3 regions of the Vogesella sp. genome follow, and region 1 is predicted to be linked to each of the others. Evidence: predicted binding sites of a transcription regulator. Region 1 holds the regulator's gene; each other region holds the start of a gene.
The links. Region 1 encodes sigma-54, which starts transcription at its own class of promoters, with help from an activator protein. Its sites were predicted from a motif close to CTGGCACGCTTCATGCTT; they were not measured.
Positions count from the first base shown of each region.

Region 2: a site for sigma-54 is predicted at 3,492-3,509, ahead of ACK4FZ_RS15415 (dicarboxylate/amino acid:cation symporter). Genes of this name have one in related genera too.
Region 3: a site for sigma-54 is predicted at 1,968-1,985, ahead of flgJ (flagellar assembly peptidoglycan hydrolase FlgJ). Genes of this name have one in related genera too.

Region 1 covers NZ_JBKBHK010000005.1:249,171-254,731, forward strand. The annotation lists gene lptC (LPS export ABC transporter periplasmic protein LptC) at 1-488, shown strand, start outside; gene lptA (lipopolysaccharide transport periplasmic protein LptA) at 478-984, shown strand; gene lptB (LPS export ABC transporter ATP-binding protein) at 981-1,709, shown strand; gene ACK4FZ_RS08680 (RNA polymerase factor sigma-54) at 1,715-3,115, shown strand; gene hpf (ribosome hibernation-promoting factor, HPF/YfiA family) at 3,176-3,496, shown strand; gene ptsN (PTS IIA-like nitrogen regulatory protein PtsN) at 3,699-4,157, shown strand; gene hprK (HPr(Ser) kinase/phosphatase) at 4,150-5,106, shown strand; gene rapZ (RNase adapter RapZ) at 5,087-5,561, shown strand, end outside.
Region 2 covers NZ_JBKBHK010000017.1:5,262-10,822, forward strand. The annotation lists gene ACK4FZ_RS15400 (Ig-like domain-containing protein) at 1-1,185, shown strand, start outside; gene ACK4FZ_RS15405 (YggL family protein) at 1,265-1,621, shown strand; gene ACK4FZ_RS15410 (DUF2164 domain-containing protein) at 1,756-2,001, opposite strand; gene ACK4FZ_RS15415 (dicarboxylate/amino acid:cation symporter) at 2,040-3,356, opposite strand; gene aspA (aspartate ammonia-lyase) at 3,723-5,126, opposite strand; gene ACK4FZ_RS15425 (LysR substrate-binding domain-containing protein) at 5,434-5,561, opposite strand, start outside.
Region 3 covers NZ_JBKBHK010000009.1:47,918-53,478, forward strand. The annotation lists gene flgG (flagellar basal-body rod protein FlgG) at 1-56, shown strand, start outside; gene ACK4FZ_RS12150 (flagellar basal body L-ring protein FlgH) at 179-775, shown strand; gene ACK4FZ_RS12155 (flagellar basal body P-ring protein FlgI) at 797-1,885, shown strand; gene flgJ (flagellar assembly peptidoglycan hydrolase FlgJ) at 2,017-2,931, shown strand; gene flgK (flagellar hook-associated protein FlgK) at 2,982-4,859, shown strand; gene flgL (flagellar hook-associated protein FlgL) at 4,875-5,561, shown strand, end outside.

The DNA.
Region 1 (5,561 bases):
TGACCGAGTGGCGTGCACCGGCACAACGACAGCTGAACCCTAACGAACCCGAATACACCATCGAACGGCTGACCGCCACCCGCTTTGATGAACAAGGCCGCCTGCAACAACAACTGGCTACCGGCAAGATGTGGAAGCTGCCGGAGCAAGAACAGGTATACCTGCAACAGATGGACGTGAAGCAGTTTCGTGATGGCCAGCTGGACTACCAGCTGCGCGCCGAGCGTGGCGTGTACAACCGCCGTAATGGCGAAGGCCAGTTCGACGGCAACGTCAATCTGGTACGCCAGGCGCGGGCCGACCAGCGCGCCGTCTACCTGCAAACCGCCACCCTGCAGCTGAACACTCAGACCGGCATTATGCGCAACCAGGCGCCGGTCGCTATAGACGATGGCCTGTCACGCATCCGCTCCAACGGTTTTTACTACAATCACCCGGCTGGACAACTCAAACTGCTGTCCAGCGTAAGGATTACCTATGCACCATAGATTGCTGCTCGCGCTGCTGCTGAGTGCAACCGCCCCCGCTGCGCTAGCCGAAAAGGCAGACAGCAGCAAGCCGATCGAAGTCAATGCCGACAGTGCTGCGCTGGACCAGAAACAGGGCGTCAATGTCTTTGAAGGCAATGTGGTGATTACCCAGGGTACGCTGAGCTTGCGTGCCGACAAAACTGTCACCACCCGTGATGCCAGTGGCCGCCAGAAACTGGTTGCCACCGGCAACCCGGTGCACTTCCGCCAGAAGCTGGACGGCCAGACCGAGTACGTTGATGGCCGTGCCGCACGTGTCGATTACGACTCTGCCAGCAACACTGTCATCCTCACCGGGAAAGCGGTAGTCACCCGCGGCAAAGACATGGTGGCTGGCGAGCTGATCAGCTACAACACCGTGACCGAGGTGTACCAGGTCAAAGGCCAGGGCGCGACCAGCACGGCGCCCAAGGGCAGGGTCACCATTATTCTGCAGCCGCAGGAGAAGCCATGACTCATAGCCGGCTAAGCATCCAGCACCTGAAGAAGACGTTCAAGAAACGTACCGTGGTGCGTGACGTATCGATGGACATCGCCAGCGGCGAGGTTATTGGCCTGCTGGGCCCCAACGGCGCCGGCAAAACCACCAGTTTTTACATGGTGGTTGGCCTCATCGCTGCCGAAGCCGGCGAGATCCTGCTGGATGGCAACACCATTACCCATTTGCCCATCCACAAACGCGCCCGCTTGGGCCTGGGCTACCTGCCGCAGGAAGCGTCGATCTTTCGCAAGATGACGGTAGAAGAAAACATCCAGGCGGTACTGGAAGTCGCCGGCCTGTCCGGCGAAGCACTGGACAAAGAACTGCAGCTGCTGCTGGACGACCTCAATATCGGCCACTTGCGCGAAACTAACGCCATGGCGCTGTCCGGTGGCGAACGTCGCCGCGTGGAAATCGCCCGCGTATTGGCCACCAAGCCGCGCTTCATCCTGCTGGACGAACCATTTGCCGGCGTGGACCCGATAGCCGTAATCGACATCCAGAAAATCATTTCCTTCCTGAAAGAGCGCGGCATCGGCGTGCTGATTACCGACCACAACGTGCGCGAAACACTGCGCATCTGCGACCGTGCCTACATCATCTCCGAAGGCCGCGTACTGGCCTCCGGCTTGCCGGACGAACTGGTCAACAACGAACAGGTTCGCCAGGTTTACCTGGGCGAGCATTTCCACCTGTAAGCGAAATGAAGCAAACCCTCCAGCTCAAAGTCAGCCAGCAACTCACGCTCACCCCGCAACTGCAGCAATCGATCAAGCTGCTGCAGATGTCCACGCTGGAGCTAGCCAGCGAACTGGAACGCTATCTGCTGGACAACCCGCTACTGGAACGCAGCGACGGCAGCGACAGCCCCAATGGCGACGCAGAAGCACCGGTAGCGGAAAGCAGCAATGACACTGCAGAAGACCGTAGCCAGGACAGCATGGAGCTGTCCGACTGGGGCAGCGGCAGTGGCGGTGGCAGCCATGACGGTGACGACGAGTTCGACCCGATACTGAACGCGCCGTGCCGCCCCACCCTGCGCGAACACCTCACCGCGCAAATGGGCGAAACCCAGCTGGGCCGGCGCGACAGCGCGCTGATGGCGCTGCTGATCGACGAGCTGGATGAAGACGGCTACCTGGTTACAACGCTGGAAGACATCGCTGCGGAACTGCCGTTGGAGCTGGATGTCGAGGTAGAAGAGCTGGAAACGCTGCGCAAGCTGATGATGCAGTTCGAGCCCGCCGGCATCGGCAGCCGCCATCTGGGCGAGTTCCTGTTGTTGCAGCTGACAGCACTGCCCGCCAGCACGCCGTCGCTGCCGCTGGCGCGTACGCTGGTGGCCGAACATCTGACGCTGCTGGGCAACCGAGATTATGCCCGCCTGAAAAAACTGCTGGGCCTGGGCGAAGCTGAACTGCGTGCTGCCCACGCCCTGATTGCCACTTTGCGCCCGCGGCCAACCAGCGGTTTTGACCAGGGCGAGACACATTATGTGGCGCCAGACATCCATGTGGTACGGCGCGGCGGACGCTGGGTTGCCCAGCTAAACCGGGCATCGGTGCCAAAACTTCAGGTAAATCAGCTGTATGCAAACATGCTGCAGCAAAAGGATAGCAGTCACAACCTTTCAGGGCAGTTGCAGGAGGCCAGATGGCTGGTAAAAAACATCCAGCAACGGTTTGACACTATCCTGAAAGTGTCGGAATCTATAGTCGAAAGGCAGCAAGCGTTCTTTGAACACGGTGAAGTGGCCATGCGCCCGCTGATCCTGCGCGATATCGCAGACGAGCTGGGATTGCATGAATCCACCATTTCCAGGGTGACGACGCAGAAGTACCTGCTGTGCAGCCGCGGGCTGTTCGAGCTGAAATACTTCTTCGGCAACGCACTGGAAACGGACAGTGGCGGAGAGTGCTCTGCCACCGCCATCAAGGCGCTGATCCGCCAGATCATCGATGCCGAAGACAGCAAGAAGCCGCTGTCGGACAGCGCCATCGCCGACAAGCTCACGGCACAGGGCATACAGGTTGCCAGACGCACTGTCGCCAAGTATCGTGAAGCTATGCAGATTCCGCCAGTTAGCCTTCGCAAGGCCCTATAGCAGTGCCAAAAACACCGGTGCGGCCAGCCCGACCGCACCGCTAACAGAAGGAGTCAGGGTATGAACCTCAAAATTACCGGTCTGCACCTCGAAGTTACCCCATCCATCCGTGAATACATCGAGAGCAAACTCGAACGCATCACCCGCCACGTCGACAATGTGATTGGCATTACGGTGACGCTATCGGTAGATAAACTGGTACAAAAAGCGGAGGTCAATGTGCATCTGGCAGGTAAAGACATCCATGTCGAATCGGAAGAAGCTGACATGTATGCCGCCATCGATACACTGATGGACAAACTGGACCGCCAGGTTCTGAAGTTCAAGGAGAAACAAACCGAGCATCGCGTCAGTGCACAGCAGATCAGTGCCGAACTGTAAGGTGATGCAGTAACTTTAACGGGAGCCAGTGGCTCCCGTTTTGCATTGGTGCACGCGGGCAGGAATTCTATTGCCGGCGATGGGTCTGAAGCCATAACACGTGACATCCCCCACAACGACTGTACCGCACACCCTGCTGCCCTATTGCAAACAGCAGACTCGGCGTAGAATGGCGGACGGTTTTTTCTGGCAAATGCAAATCATGAGCTTGATCGGCAAGATTCTTCCCCAGCAGAACGTGCTGGCCGATGTGGATGTATCCAGCAAGAAGCGCCTGTTCGAACAGGTAGGTTTGTTGGTGGAAAACAGTCACGGTATCGCGCGCAGCGAGATCTTTGACAGCCTGTTTGCCCGCGAGAAGCTGGGCTCCACCGGCCTGGGGCAAGGCGTGGCCATCCCGCACGGGCGGGTCAAGGGTCTGAAAGAAGCCACCGGCGTGTTCATCCGCCTGGCCAGCCCTATCCCGTTCGACGCACCGGACGGCAAACCGGTAAACCTGCTGTTCGTGCTGCTGGTACCGGAACAAGCGACCGACTTGCACTTGCAGGTGCTGTCCGAGCTGGCCCAGCTGTTTTCCAGCCGCAGCCTGCGCGACAAGATGGCAGTATGCGATACCGACACCTTGTACGCCCTGCTGACCGGAAACCCCGCCCATGCCTAATATCAGCGTGCGCCGGCTGTACCAGGACAACAAACACAAGCTCAGCCTGAGCTGGGTTGCCAGCCGTGCCGGGTCGGACAACCTCATTTCCAACGAGGAACAGCGCCCGACACAGGCACTGGTCGGCCACCTGAACTTCATCCACCCCAACCGGGTGCAGGTACTGGGCCTGGCCGAATCCGAATACCTGAACAAACTGGAACAAGCTGCCGCCCGCACCGCACTGGACCAGCTGTTCCACAAAAACATGGCTGTGGTCATCGTGGCCAACGGCCAACCGGTGCCGCGCCTGCTGCAAGATTACTGCCAGACCCACAATGTGCCGCTGATGAGCACGCCACTGGAAAGCCCGTACCTGATGGACGTGCTGCGCATCTATCTGGCGCGCGCGCTGGCGGTGTCCACGGTGATGCACGGTGTGTTCCTCGACGTGCTGGAAATCGGCGTGCTGATCATGGGCGATTCGGCGATGGGTAAAAGCGAGCTGGCGCTGGAGCTGATCTCGCGTGGCCACGGTCTGGTCGCCGATGACGCGGTGGAGCTGTACCGCATCGGCCCGGAAACGCTGGAGGGCCGCTGCCCGCCACTGCTGCGCGACTTCCTGGAAGTACGTGGCCTGGGCATCCTGAACATCCGCACCATCTTTGGCGAAACCGCCGTACGGCCGAAAAAGGTACTGAAGCTGATCATTCACCTGATCAAAGCGAACGACCAAGCCATGCAGGCGCTAGACCGACTGAACATCCAGTCCGAGACACAAGACATCTTGGGTGTCACCGTGCGCAAGGTTATCCTGCCGGTAGCCGCTGGCCGCAACCTGGCCGTGCTGGTGGAAGCAGCAGTACGCAACTACATCTTGCAACTACGCGGCATCGACAGCACGCGCGAGTTCATTGATCGTCACACCAACCTGTTACGGGACCAGGAACATGCAGCTGATTCTGATTAGTGGCTTGTCCGGCTCCGGCAAATCCGTCGCGCTACGGGTGCTGGAAGACAGCGGCTACTACTGTGTCGACAACCTGCCGCCCACCATGCTGGCCGACGCCATCGCGCTGTACCACGAGCACGGCCATAGCCAGATTGCCATCAGCGTCGACACCCGTTCCGCCTCCACGTTGGCCGCACTGCCCGACGCCATCAAGGCGCTGCGCGCACTGGACGTTGACGTGCGCCTGCTCTACCTGGAAGCCAGCAGCGAAGTGCTGGTCAAGCGCTTCTCCGAGACCCGTCGCCGTCACCCGCTATCCAACGGCAGCCTGACGGTAGAAGAATGCATCCGGCTGGAGCGCGAGATGCTGGAGCACGTCGGCGAGCTGGGCCACCGCATCGACACCAGCCATCTGTCGGCCAATGCGCTGCGCGGTTACGTCAAGCTGCTGGCCGGTGCCGACGGTAGCCGCA
Region 2 (5,561 bases), on a different contig from region 1:
ATCAAACTACAGTCGCTGGGCGGCAACGTCAGTTCCACCCTGCTGTTCAGGCTGAAAGACAGGTTTGGCAACCCGGTTACCAACACGCAGGTCAACTTCCAGCTCAATAGCACTGCCGGTGGAACAAGCTTGCAGCCCTACAACAGTCAGACTGCCGTTAGCACCCTGAGCGGCACCACCGACAATAACGGCCAGGCCAGCGTCACCGTGTACGCAGGGAATGTCAGCAGTGTGGTGCGCGTTACGGCCAGTGTCAGCTCGGGCAATACCACCATCCAGACGCAGTCCGGCGATCTCACCATTTCCACCGGCATTCCGCACCATAGCGGCTTCTCGCTGTCGGCCACCGCGGCCAACCCCGAGTTCCTGAGCCACGATGGCGAAAGCATTACGCTGAGCGTCTATGCCTCTGATCGTTTTGGCAACCCGACGCCGGATGGTACCCCGATCAGCTTCCGCACCGAGGCCGGTATTGGCCAGGTAACACCCAGTTGCACCACCAGCAATGGCCGTTGCAGCGTCACCCTGACTAGCAGTGGCGATCGCGATGCCCTGACCGGCCCCGGCCGTCAGACCGTCCTCGCGTTTACCGATGGTGAGGAAAGCTTTACCGACAGCAACGGTAACGGGGTATGGGACAGTGGCGAACCGTTCATTGACCTGCCCGAGATCTACTTGCCGGTAGACGGCCGCGACTTCAAATCCAGCGCCAAGCAAAACAATGAAGAGTTTGTCGATTACAACCGTGACAGCCAGTGGAACGACAAGGACGGCAACTACAACGGCGTGCTCCGCAGCAGCAGCGTGGCATCCAGCGTGCCCAAATCACTGAACATTGGCGTAGCGCGCGAGATCATCTGGTCGGGCAGTACCGCTGACAACACAACCATCACCGGGGCCTCGCTGTGCTCACCCAGCAACCGCACCGCTGAAGTCGTTGTGACACCGATGGATGTAAATGGCAACGTGATGCCTGCCGGCACTACCGTGTCCATCAGTACCGACAGCGCGTTAAGCGTTATCGGTAGCAGCAGCGTCACTGTCGCCTCGCAAAACCGACCCAGTGCCTACCGTTTCCTGGTTGGCATTGCTGACGGCAATGCACTATGCCCGGTCGGCGGTACCGTGTTCATTACCATCCGCACGCCCAAAGGCATGGTCACGTCCTTCCGCGTAGCACGCTGATCGCGGCCAGCCGTCCGGTTCGATTTTGTCGGGCTGGGCGGCTATAATCGCTGCTTGTTTACCCATACTGGACCAAGTCATGACCAACCCGAACTCCCCCAACCGCCTGAAACGCCTGTCGCCGCGCCAACGCAAGAAACTGCGCGTCGGTGAATTCCAGGAGCTGGGCTTTACCGTGGTGGCCACCCTGAAAGAACAGGACGACGCTGCTAACGATGCGCTGCTGAACGGCTGGCTGGAAGCGGTAGACAGCCACAGCGTCAGCTTTGGCGGCCACTTCAGCGACGGTCAGCTGGATGGCGTGGTGTTTCCGGTAAACGGCGTAAAAGTGACCGAAGAAGTGAAAGCTGCGCTGGTGGCTTGGCTGCAAGCCCGTGCCGACGTGGCCAGCGTGGAAGCCAGCGACCTGCTGGACGTATGGCATAGCGCCTGGTAAGCCACGCTTGCCACGCAGACAGCCCGCCCGTCAGGCGGGCTTTTTTGCGCCTGGGGTACGTCAGGCCCATAAAAAAAGTTGGCCGCACCCCGGTTAAGGGTGCGGCCAACCTGGTCGTTCATCACGGTGCGGGCTTAGCCCCGTTCCAGCTCCCACAACGCTGACTGCAACGATTCCATGCGCGCATCCAGCGCGCTACGGGCGTCGGCCAGCGCCTTGTTGTAGATGGCGGGGCCAATGCGGTCGGCCACCAGCAATACCAGCGCCTGGGCGTCAAAACCACCCAGTTCCACCTCGTGTTCGGCCGCCAGGTGTTGCTGTATCTGGGCGGCCAGTTCTGCCAGCTGCGGCTGGGTCAGATAGCGTTCATCGCTTTTCATGATGCATCCATCGTTATCCAGCCGACAGTGTCAGCGCATCAGCCTTGTTTGGCAAATGCCGGTTCCAGTTCCGGGTCGCGGCGCGGCTGCGGGTCGATATCGTCGTCTTCGTCCAGCTCCGGCTGGGCGGCGCCCAGCTGGTTTTCGCTCTTGGCCACCACGCTGGCGGCAATAGCGTTACCCAGCACGTTGGTGGCAGAACGGCCCATGTCCAGGAAGTGGTCCACGCCCAGCAGCAGCAGCAGGCCGGCTTCCGGAATGTTGAACTGCGCCAGCGTGGCGGCAATCACCACCAGCGAGGCACGCGGCACGCCGGCCATGCCTTTGGAAGTCACCATCAGGATCAGCAGCATGGTGATTTCCTGCGACAAGCTCAGGTCGATACCGTAGGCCTGGGCGATGAAGATGGTGGCAAAGGTGCAGTACATCATCGAACCGTCCAGGTTGAACGAGTAGCCCATCGGCAGTACGAAGCTACCGATGCGGTCGCTGCAACCAAAGCGTTTCAGGCGGTCCAGGGTTTTTGGGTAAGCGGCTTCCGAGCTGGCAGTAGAGAACGCCAGCAGCGCCGGTTCACGGATGGCACGCAGCAGCTCGAACACGCGACGCTTCAGGAACAGCGAGCCCATGGCCAGCAGCGCCAGCCACAGCAGGCCCAGCGACAGGTAGAACTGCGCCATGAAGCTGCCGTAGGTAGTCAGGATGCCCAAGCCTTCTTTGGCCACCATGCCGGCGATAGCGGCAAACACGGCGAAAGGGGCGAAGTTCATCACGTAGCCGGTCACTTTCAACATGATGTGCGCCACGGCGTCGATGGCGTCGATCAGGCCTTTGGCCTTGTCGCCGATGGCAGACGCGGCGGTACCGAAGAACAGTGAGAACACCACGATGGCCAGGATCTCGTTCTTGGCCAGCGCGTCAAACACGCTCTTCGGGATCAGGTGGCTGATGAAGTCTTTCAGCGTCAGCGCGCCCTTCTCGATACCCGAGCTGGCGGTCACTTCCGGCAGCGGCAGGCCCAGCCCCACGCCCGGCTGCAGCAGGTTCACCATCACCAAGCCCAGCACCAGCGATACCAGCGAGGCAGTAAGGAACCAGGCCATGGCCTTGGCGCCGATGCGGCCAACAGTGGCCGAGTCGCCCATACGAGCAATACCCACCACCAGGGTGGAGAACACCAGCGGCGCAATGATCATCTTGATCAGGCGCAGGAAGATGTCGGTCAGAATGGACAGCTGGTCGGCAAACGACTTGATGGCCTCATCGCTGCCAGCCATTTCACGCCAGCCGTAGCCGGCCAGGATACCCAGCACCATGGCGGCCAGGATCATCTTGGTCAATCGATTAAGTTTCACGGTATTTCCCTGTATTGCTTTGTGAAATTAATCCTTTGTAGTGTCCGCGCCGGTCATGGCCGGGCAGTACCTCAGCGCCGCGCGGCGCTTGTTTTACCTCGTACCGGCAGCAGGGCGCGGTCGGGGCTGGCATTAAAGCAGAAAGCGGCCGCGCTGTAATCAGGCAAATCCCGCACTTGGCGAGGTATGTGTGCTGTCATTGGCATTTACTGGCAATAAAAATCATGCCAAAGCAAGCCAGTATCTCTGCCAGCAACATGGGCTAGCCCGCCCGGTGCAAGGTGCAAGTGGCCAGATAAAAAAATGCCGCCATACCTTGCGGTAGGGCGGCCAAACTTCACATCACATTCAAGAGAGAGGGAATCGTTACAGCGTAATCCAGCGCGGGCTGGTCAGGGCTGCCGGCTGCAGCACGGTGTCCAGCTGCTCGCGGGTCAGCAAGCCACGGCGCAGTACGATGTCGTACACGCTGCCGCCGCTCTGGTGGGCTTCGGTCGCCACTTCGGTGGCGGCGGCGTAGCCGATGTAGGGGTTCAGTGCGGTTACCAGGCCCACCGAGCGGTGCACGGTGTCCAGCAGATAGTCGCGGTTGGCCGTAATGCCGACCACGCAGTTATCACGCAGTGTGTCGCAGGCGGCGGCCAGGTGGCTAACGCTGCGGAACAGGCTGTAGGCAATCACCGGCTCGAAGGCGTTCAGCTGCAGCTGGCCGGCTTCGGCCGCCATGGTGACGGTCATGTCGTTACCGATCACCTCGTAGGCCACCTGGGTCACCACTTCCGGAATCACCGGGTTCACCTTGCCCGGCATGATGGACGAACCCGCCTGGCGCGCCGGCAGGTTGATCTCGCCCAGGCCAGCTCGCGGGCCGGAAGACAACAGGCGCAAGTCGTTGCAGCTCTTGGACAGTTTCACCGCCACCCGCTTCAGCACGCCGGACAGCTGCACGAAGGCGCCGCAGTCCTGGGTAGCTTCGATCAGGTTGGGCGCGGTTTCCAGCGCCAGGCCAGTCAGCGCCGACAGCTTCTCGCACACCAGCGGGGTATAGTCCGGGTGCGCGGTAATGCCGGTGCCGATGGCAGTGGCGCCCAGGTTGATTTCCAGCATCAGGGCGCTGGCTTCGTACAGGCGTTGTTCGTCTTCACCCAGCATCACGGCGTAGGTGCGGAATTCCTGGCCCAGCGTCATCGGTACCGCGTCCTGCAGCTGGGTGCGGCCCATCTTCAGCACGTCGGCAAATTCGTCGGCCTTGTCGTCGAAGGCGTCGCGCAGGCGGGCCATGGCCGCCAGCAGGCGCTGTACGCCCCAGAAGGTGGCCAGGCGCAGCGCGGTGGGGTACACGTCGTTGGTGCTCTGGCCCATGTTGACGTGCTCGTTGGGGTGCAGGTGCTGGTATTCGCCCTTGCCGTGGCCCAACAGTTCCAGCGCGCGGTTCGCGATGACCTCGTTGGCGTTCATGTTGGTGGAGGTGCCCGCACCGCCCTGGATCACGTCTACCACAAACTGGTCGTGCAGCTTGCCGGCGCGGATTTCCTCGCAGGCCAGCACGATGGCTTCCTTGTGGTGATCGGCCAGCAGGCCCAGCTGGTGGTTAGCCAGCGCGGCGGCCTGCTTGATTACCGCCAGCGCACGGATCAGGTCGCCGTAGCTGGCGATGGTCTGACCGGTGATCGGGAAGTTTTCGATGGCACGCAGAGTGTGCACGCCCCAGTAGGCGTGTGCCGGGACCTCGCGGTCCCCCAGCAGATCGTGTTCCAGGCGGGTGGTCATAGGTGTTGTCTTTGTGCTTTTGTGTGGAGTGCGTGCACTGTAGCGGCAGCTCTGTGGCGGCGGCCAATTCCGAATGGCGATAGGATCATGCAAGATTTGCATGATCTGGCAAATGGCCGCCTTTTGCGGCCAACACGCGGCCTTCTTGCCTGAAAGTCGCGCAGATTACACACGTGCAACGGCAGCTGCGCCGCTCGTGGTGTGTGGTGTGCCAGCGCTGGCCGGCCGACGGGCAGCTGACTGCTACCGGCTTACCCAAGGCGCCGACCCATCGCGCACGCAGCGTATTGCTGCCTTCCGCCAGCCCCTACACCGCCGGGTAACGTGTGGCCAACCCCTGCCACAGCGTATCCAGCTGCGGCAGCTCGCGCCGCGCGTCGCGGTAAACGCGGATTTCCATCGGCAGCGACCACGCCTCGCCACCAGCGGCGGCCA
Region 3 (5,561 bases), on a different contig from region 1:
ACTCGCGCGCCATCAAGACTTCCGACGAGATGCTGCAGCGTCTGACGCAGCTTTAATCGTCTGGCGCAGGTTTCGGGAGAGCATCATGGATAAATCCAGGCAAATCGTAGGCTTGTTGCTGCTAGTAGCGGCCATGGCTGGTTGCAGTACGCAGTCTGCGCCTATTACGCATCAGCCGATGTCTGTACGCCCGCAGCCGGTGCCGATGGCCATGCCGTCAGATGGTTCCATCTTCCAGGTCAGCAATTACAAGCCGTTTTTCGAAGATCAGACCCCGGTACGGGTAGGCGATCTTCTGATGGTGCAGATCAATGAGCGTACCTCGTCTTCCAACAAGGAAGACTCCTCCGGGCAGCGTAATTCATCGATTAATGGCAGCATTGCCGGCAGTCTGGCCTTGCCGTTCTTTCCGGGGGCAATTGAGAAAAAGCTGGCAGGTACGAGCCTGAGTGGTTCCGGCACCGCCAGCGAGCAGGGCAAAAGCAGCAGCAACAATACCAGCTCGTTCAATGCATCGATCACGGTAACTGTCATCGATGTGTATCCGAACGGCAATTTGCTGGTTAGCGGCGAAAAACAGATCAAGATCAATGGCGAGCATGAGTTTGTGCGTTTGTCCGGTGTGGTAAACCCGCGGGACATCAAGCAAGGCAATACCGTCGAATCTACCCGGGTTGCCGATGCGCGCATCGAGCAGCTCAACGATGGCCGTAGCCGTCTTTACAATGACACCGGCTGGTTGCAGAAGGTGTTTCTGTCGGTGTTGCCGTTTTAGGCGGGCATGATGATGAAACGCATGTGTCTGTTGCTGAGCTTCTGCCTGCTGGCTGTACCGGCTACCGCAGCCCAGCGCGTAAAAGAGCTGGCATCGGTAGCGGGTGTGCGCTCCAACCCCTTGCTGGGCTATGGCTTGGTCGTGGGTCTGGATGGTAGTGGTGACAAGGCCGGATCGTCGCCGTTTACCAGTCAGTCGCTGGCCAGCATGCTGAACCAGCTGGGTGTGCAGGTGCCAGTGGGAACCAAGCTGGACCCGAAAAACGTGGCTGCGGTAACGCTGACGGCAACCATGCCGCCGTTTGCCCGTCGCGGCCAGCCGATGGACATCACGGTATCGTCGATTGGCGATGCCAAAAGCCTTAAAGGCGGCACCTTGTTGATGTCGCCGCTGAAAGGTGCTGATGGCATGATTTATGCCTTGGCGCAAGGTAATGTAGTGGTAGGTGGTGCGGGTGCGTCGGCAGGTGGCAGCAAAGCGCAGGTAAATCACCTCAGTGTTGGCCGCATCCCTGGTGGTGGTACGGTAGAGCGCGAAGTGGCAAACGGTTTTGCCAATAGCGAGGTGATATCGCTGAATCTGCAAGAGTCTAACTTCACCACCGCTAATCGCATGGTGCAGGCCATTAACAAGCAGTTTGGTGCCGGATCTGCCAGGGCGCTTGATGGGGGTACCATTGAGGTACGCGCACCGCAAGACAGTAATGCGCGGATACAGTTTTTGTCGCAGCTGGAAAATATTGCCGTCGAGCCGGCAGAAGTTGCCCCACTGGTCATCATCAATGCCCGTACCGGGTCGATCGTCATGAATCGTGCGGTCAAGCTGGAGCCGTGTGCCATTGCCCACGGCAACCTTTCGGTGACAGTGAGTGGCAACAGCAACGTTAGCCAACCGCCGGCACTGAGTGGCGGGCAGACTACCGTCACTAATCAGGCCGACATTTCGATCAAGGCCGATAACGGCAAAGTACTTAACCTCCCCGGCAGCGCCTCGTTGTCGCAGGTGGTGAATGCACTCAACTCGGTGGGTGCAACCCCGCAGGATCTGGTTTCAATCTTGCAGGCCATGAAGTCATCAGGTGCACTGAAGGCTGACCTGCAGGTGATTTGACACAAGTTGATAGGCACTCCGTTATTATGGAGTTTTGGTGGGCGATACCGTCGGTATCGCCCTTTTTTTTGTTGTGGCGTGCTTGGCCCGGATTTTGCTGTGTTAGCGCGTGACCACAAGGAATTGCCGCCATGATCAACCCTGCTGCTACTGCTAACCGCCTGGTGATGGACCCGGAAGCTACCCGCTCGTTGAGCGAGTTGGCTCGTAAAGATCCGCAGGCGGCAGTGAAGCAGGTGGCCGGACAGTTCGAGGCTTTGTTGATGAGTCAGCTGATGTCATCGATGCGGGCCTCTTCGTTAGATGACGAAGATGCCAGCCAGGAGATGGATACCTACCGCGGCATGTACGACCAGCAGGTAGTACAGACCATGGTCAATGCCGGCGGTTTCGGTCTGGCCGAGTCGTTGTCCAAGTACCTGCTGAAAGCCATGCCGCAGCAGCAAGATGCTGAGTCTGCCGCCGAGTTGGCCGCAGCTGCCCCCATGCCGCCGTTACCCGCCTCGGTACGCAAGGCGGTAGATAGCTACGCCGCGATGGCGCCGCAGGCAAATATTGCCACCACGAGCGGCAAAGACGAGCTGCCTGCCGGCAAGCAGGCCTTTGTGGAAGCACTGCTGCCGCACGCCCGCCCGGCGGCGGCCAGGCTGGGTGTGGCGCCCGAAGTGCTGGTGGGCCACGCTGCACTGGAGTCGGGCTGGGGGCAGCGAGCTATCCGTCACCCTGATGGTCGTCACAGTTACAACCTGTTCGGTATCAAGGCCACGCCAAGCTGGAAGGGTGATGTTGTCGCCACGCTGACTACCGAGTACGAAGGTGGCGTGGCACAGAAGCAGGTAGACAGCTTCCGTGCCTACCCCTCGCTGCAGGCGGCGTTTGACGATTATGCACGTCTGCTGGCCGATAGCCCGCGTTATCAGCAGGCCTTGAACCAAGGGCAGAACGCTGCCGCATTTGCCACTGCCTTGCAGCGTGGCGGTTACGCTACCGATCCTGCTTATGCGCAAAAACTGCAGGCAGTGATTCGCACGGTAAGCAATAGCTGAGCTTCAGTAATTGGCTACCGTGTCGATAAACAGTATTAAGGAGAGTTGATATGAGCGGCAGCATTTTCGGTATTGCCGTTACCGGCCTCAATTCAGCCAAGGCAGCGCTGGAAACTACCAGCCACAACATCGGTAACGTGAATACCCAGGGCTACACCCGACAGTCCACTACCCAAAAAGCCAGCGACCCGCTGTTCGAGGGGTATGGCTTTGTGGGTACCGGGGTAAATCTGACCGGCGTGAACCGTGTGTATGACCAGTTCACCGAAAAGCAGCTGCGCGATGTCAATGCCAAGGTAGCCTCGCTGGATGCCCAGACGCAATACCTGCAGGATCTGGACAACCTGATGGCCGACTCTACCGCAGGTATTTCTTCGGTGCTGCAGGGCTTCTTCAGTAGTATCCAGACGCTTAACTCGCAACCATCTTCTACCGCCGCGCGGCAGTCGGTACTCAGCCAGGCGCAGGCACTGGCAGGCCGTTTTGCCGCCATTGGCGGGCGAGTGGAAGAGCTGCGCCAGGGCATGGCGATTCAGGTCAACTCCAGCGTGGAAAGCATCAATGCTTTCTCTGGCGAGATCGCCAGCATTAACCGGCAGATCGCCACCCTGCAGCAGGGCAATGGCCGCTTGCCCAATGATCTGCTCGACCGTCGCGATGTGCTGGTGCAGAAACTCAACGAACTGGTCAAGACCGATGTGGTAGTGCAGGATGATGGCAGCTACAGCATTTTTATCGGTCAGGGCCAGGCGCTGGTATTGGGCGATCAAGCTGGCAAGATGGTGATGGAACGCGTTAATCCGGACGACCCGGACGCCGTATCGGTCGGCATTAGCATTCCCAATGTCAGCGGCACCATTACCATCGACCCCAGCCGTATGGGTGGCGGCAAGCTGGAAGGCATCATGCAGGTATTGGGCACCGATGTGCGCCGTATCCAGACCGATCTTGGTCGCATGGCAGTTGAACTGTCCGACGCCTTTAACCGCCAGCACGCGCTAGGTTACGATCTGGATGGTTTGCCGGCGACAGATGCCTTGTTTTTCAACGACCTGACCGCTGAGCGTACCGCGGCCGAGGCTACCGGCATCAGCCCGGACCGGCAGGCATTTTTCATGCGTCAGGCGCTGGATAAATTCGGCGTTGCTTTGTCAGAGCCCTCCAAGATCGCTGCGTCGTCCGGCTTGCAAGCTACTCATGTTGGCGATCCGGTAGCGGGTAAACCCAGCATTGCCTCGATCTGGCAGGTGGCCAATATGCACCAGTCAGCCACGCCGGCGCTGGATACCAACAAGACGCTGGGCGAGGTACTGGGGCAGGCGACTCCGGCAGTATCCAGCCTCAACCTGCGTTACGACCCCAGCGCGTCGATGCCATACTCGATCAGTCCGGTGCCTGCAGGTCTCTCTGTCACGGCGGTTAAACTGTCGACAACACAGTCCGGCGTTTACGAGTTCACTGTGCAAAGTGGTAACGACAAGGTCAATATCTCCTTCAAGCCAGAGGGCTCGTCCACCACGGTGCAGAACATCACCTTGGGCCAACGTACGCCAGGTACCCTGGCAGCGCAGAATAACGCCAACATGCTGGAAATGGGCAAGCTGCAAACCAAGCCGCTGCTGCGGCCAACCCCCACCGCCAGCAGCAATCTGATACCGCCGCTGACGGGTAGTGCCACTACCAACTTGCAGGCTTTCTACGGCCAGATGGTCAGCTACATCGGTAACCGTGCCAATGTGTCCGATGTGGCGCTAACGGCGCAGCAGGCATCGCAGCAGCAGGTGATGTTGAACCGGGAGGAGATTTCCGGTGTCAATCTGGATGAAGAAGCGGCCAACCTTATCCGCTACCAACAGGCCTACCAGGCGTCCAGCCGGGTTATCCAGGTGGCGCAGGATATGTTCAAGAACCTGCTGGAACTGCGTTGATCAGGGAGATGAATCATGCGTGTAAGTAGCAACTCACAGTACATGCTGGGCACTTATGGGCTGCAAACCAAGCAGGCCCAGCTCAATCATCTGCAAGAGCAACTTTCCACCTTGCGGCGTGTAGTGCGGCCATCGGACGACCCGGTAGCGGCCACGCTGGCTGTGTCCGTTGCACAGACGCAGTCGATGAACGAGCAGCAGGTAAAAAGCGCCAAGATGGCTTCATCGCAGCTGGCTATCACTGACACCGCATTACAAAGCGCATCGACCACCATTTCCAGCATCAAGTCGCTGGCAATCCAGGCTGGCAACGGCGCGCTAAGTGATGATAACCGCCGCGCCATCCAGAACGAGATGCGCGAGCGGGTGAAAGAGCTGATCGGTCTGGGCAATACCTCGGATGGCGCCGGCAACTACATTTTTGGTGGTACCCGCAAGGATGCCGTGCCCTTCCAGCAAAGCGGCCCGGCCACTGCCACCTATCAGGGTAACCAGCAGCGGCAGGACGTCCAGATCGCTTCCGGACGCCAGCTGTCACTGACCGAAGTGGGTAATGACGTGTTCACCCCTGACCTGTGGAATAGTCTGGCGGCGCTGGATAGTGCCCTGTCGCTGGGGCCGTCCGGCTCGCCTACCTATACTCAGGACCTCAGCGCCGCCATGGGCGGGCTGGATCGTGGCCTGGGCAGTTTGCTGGCTGCG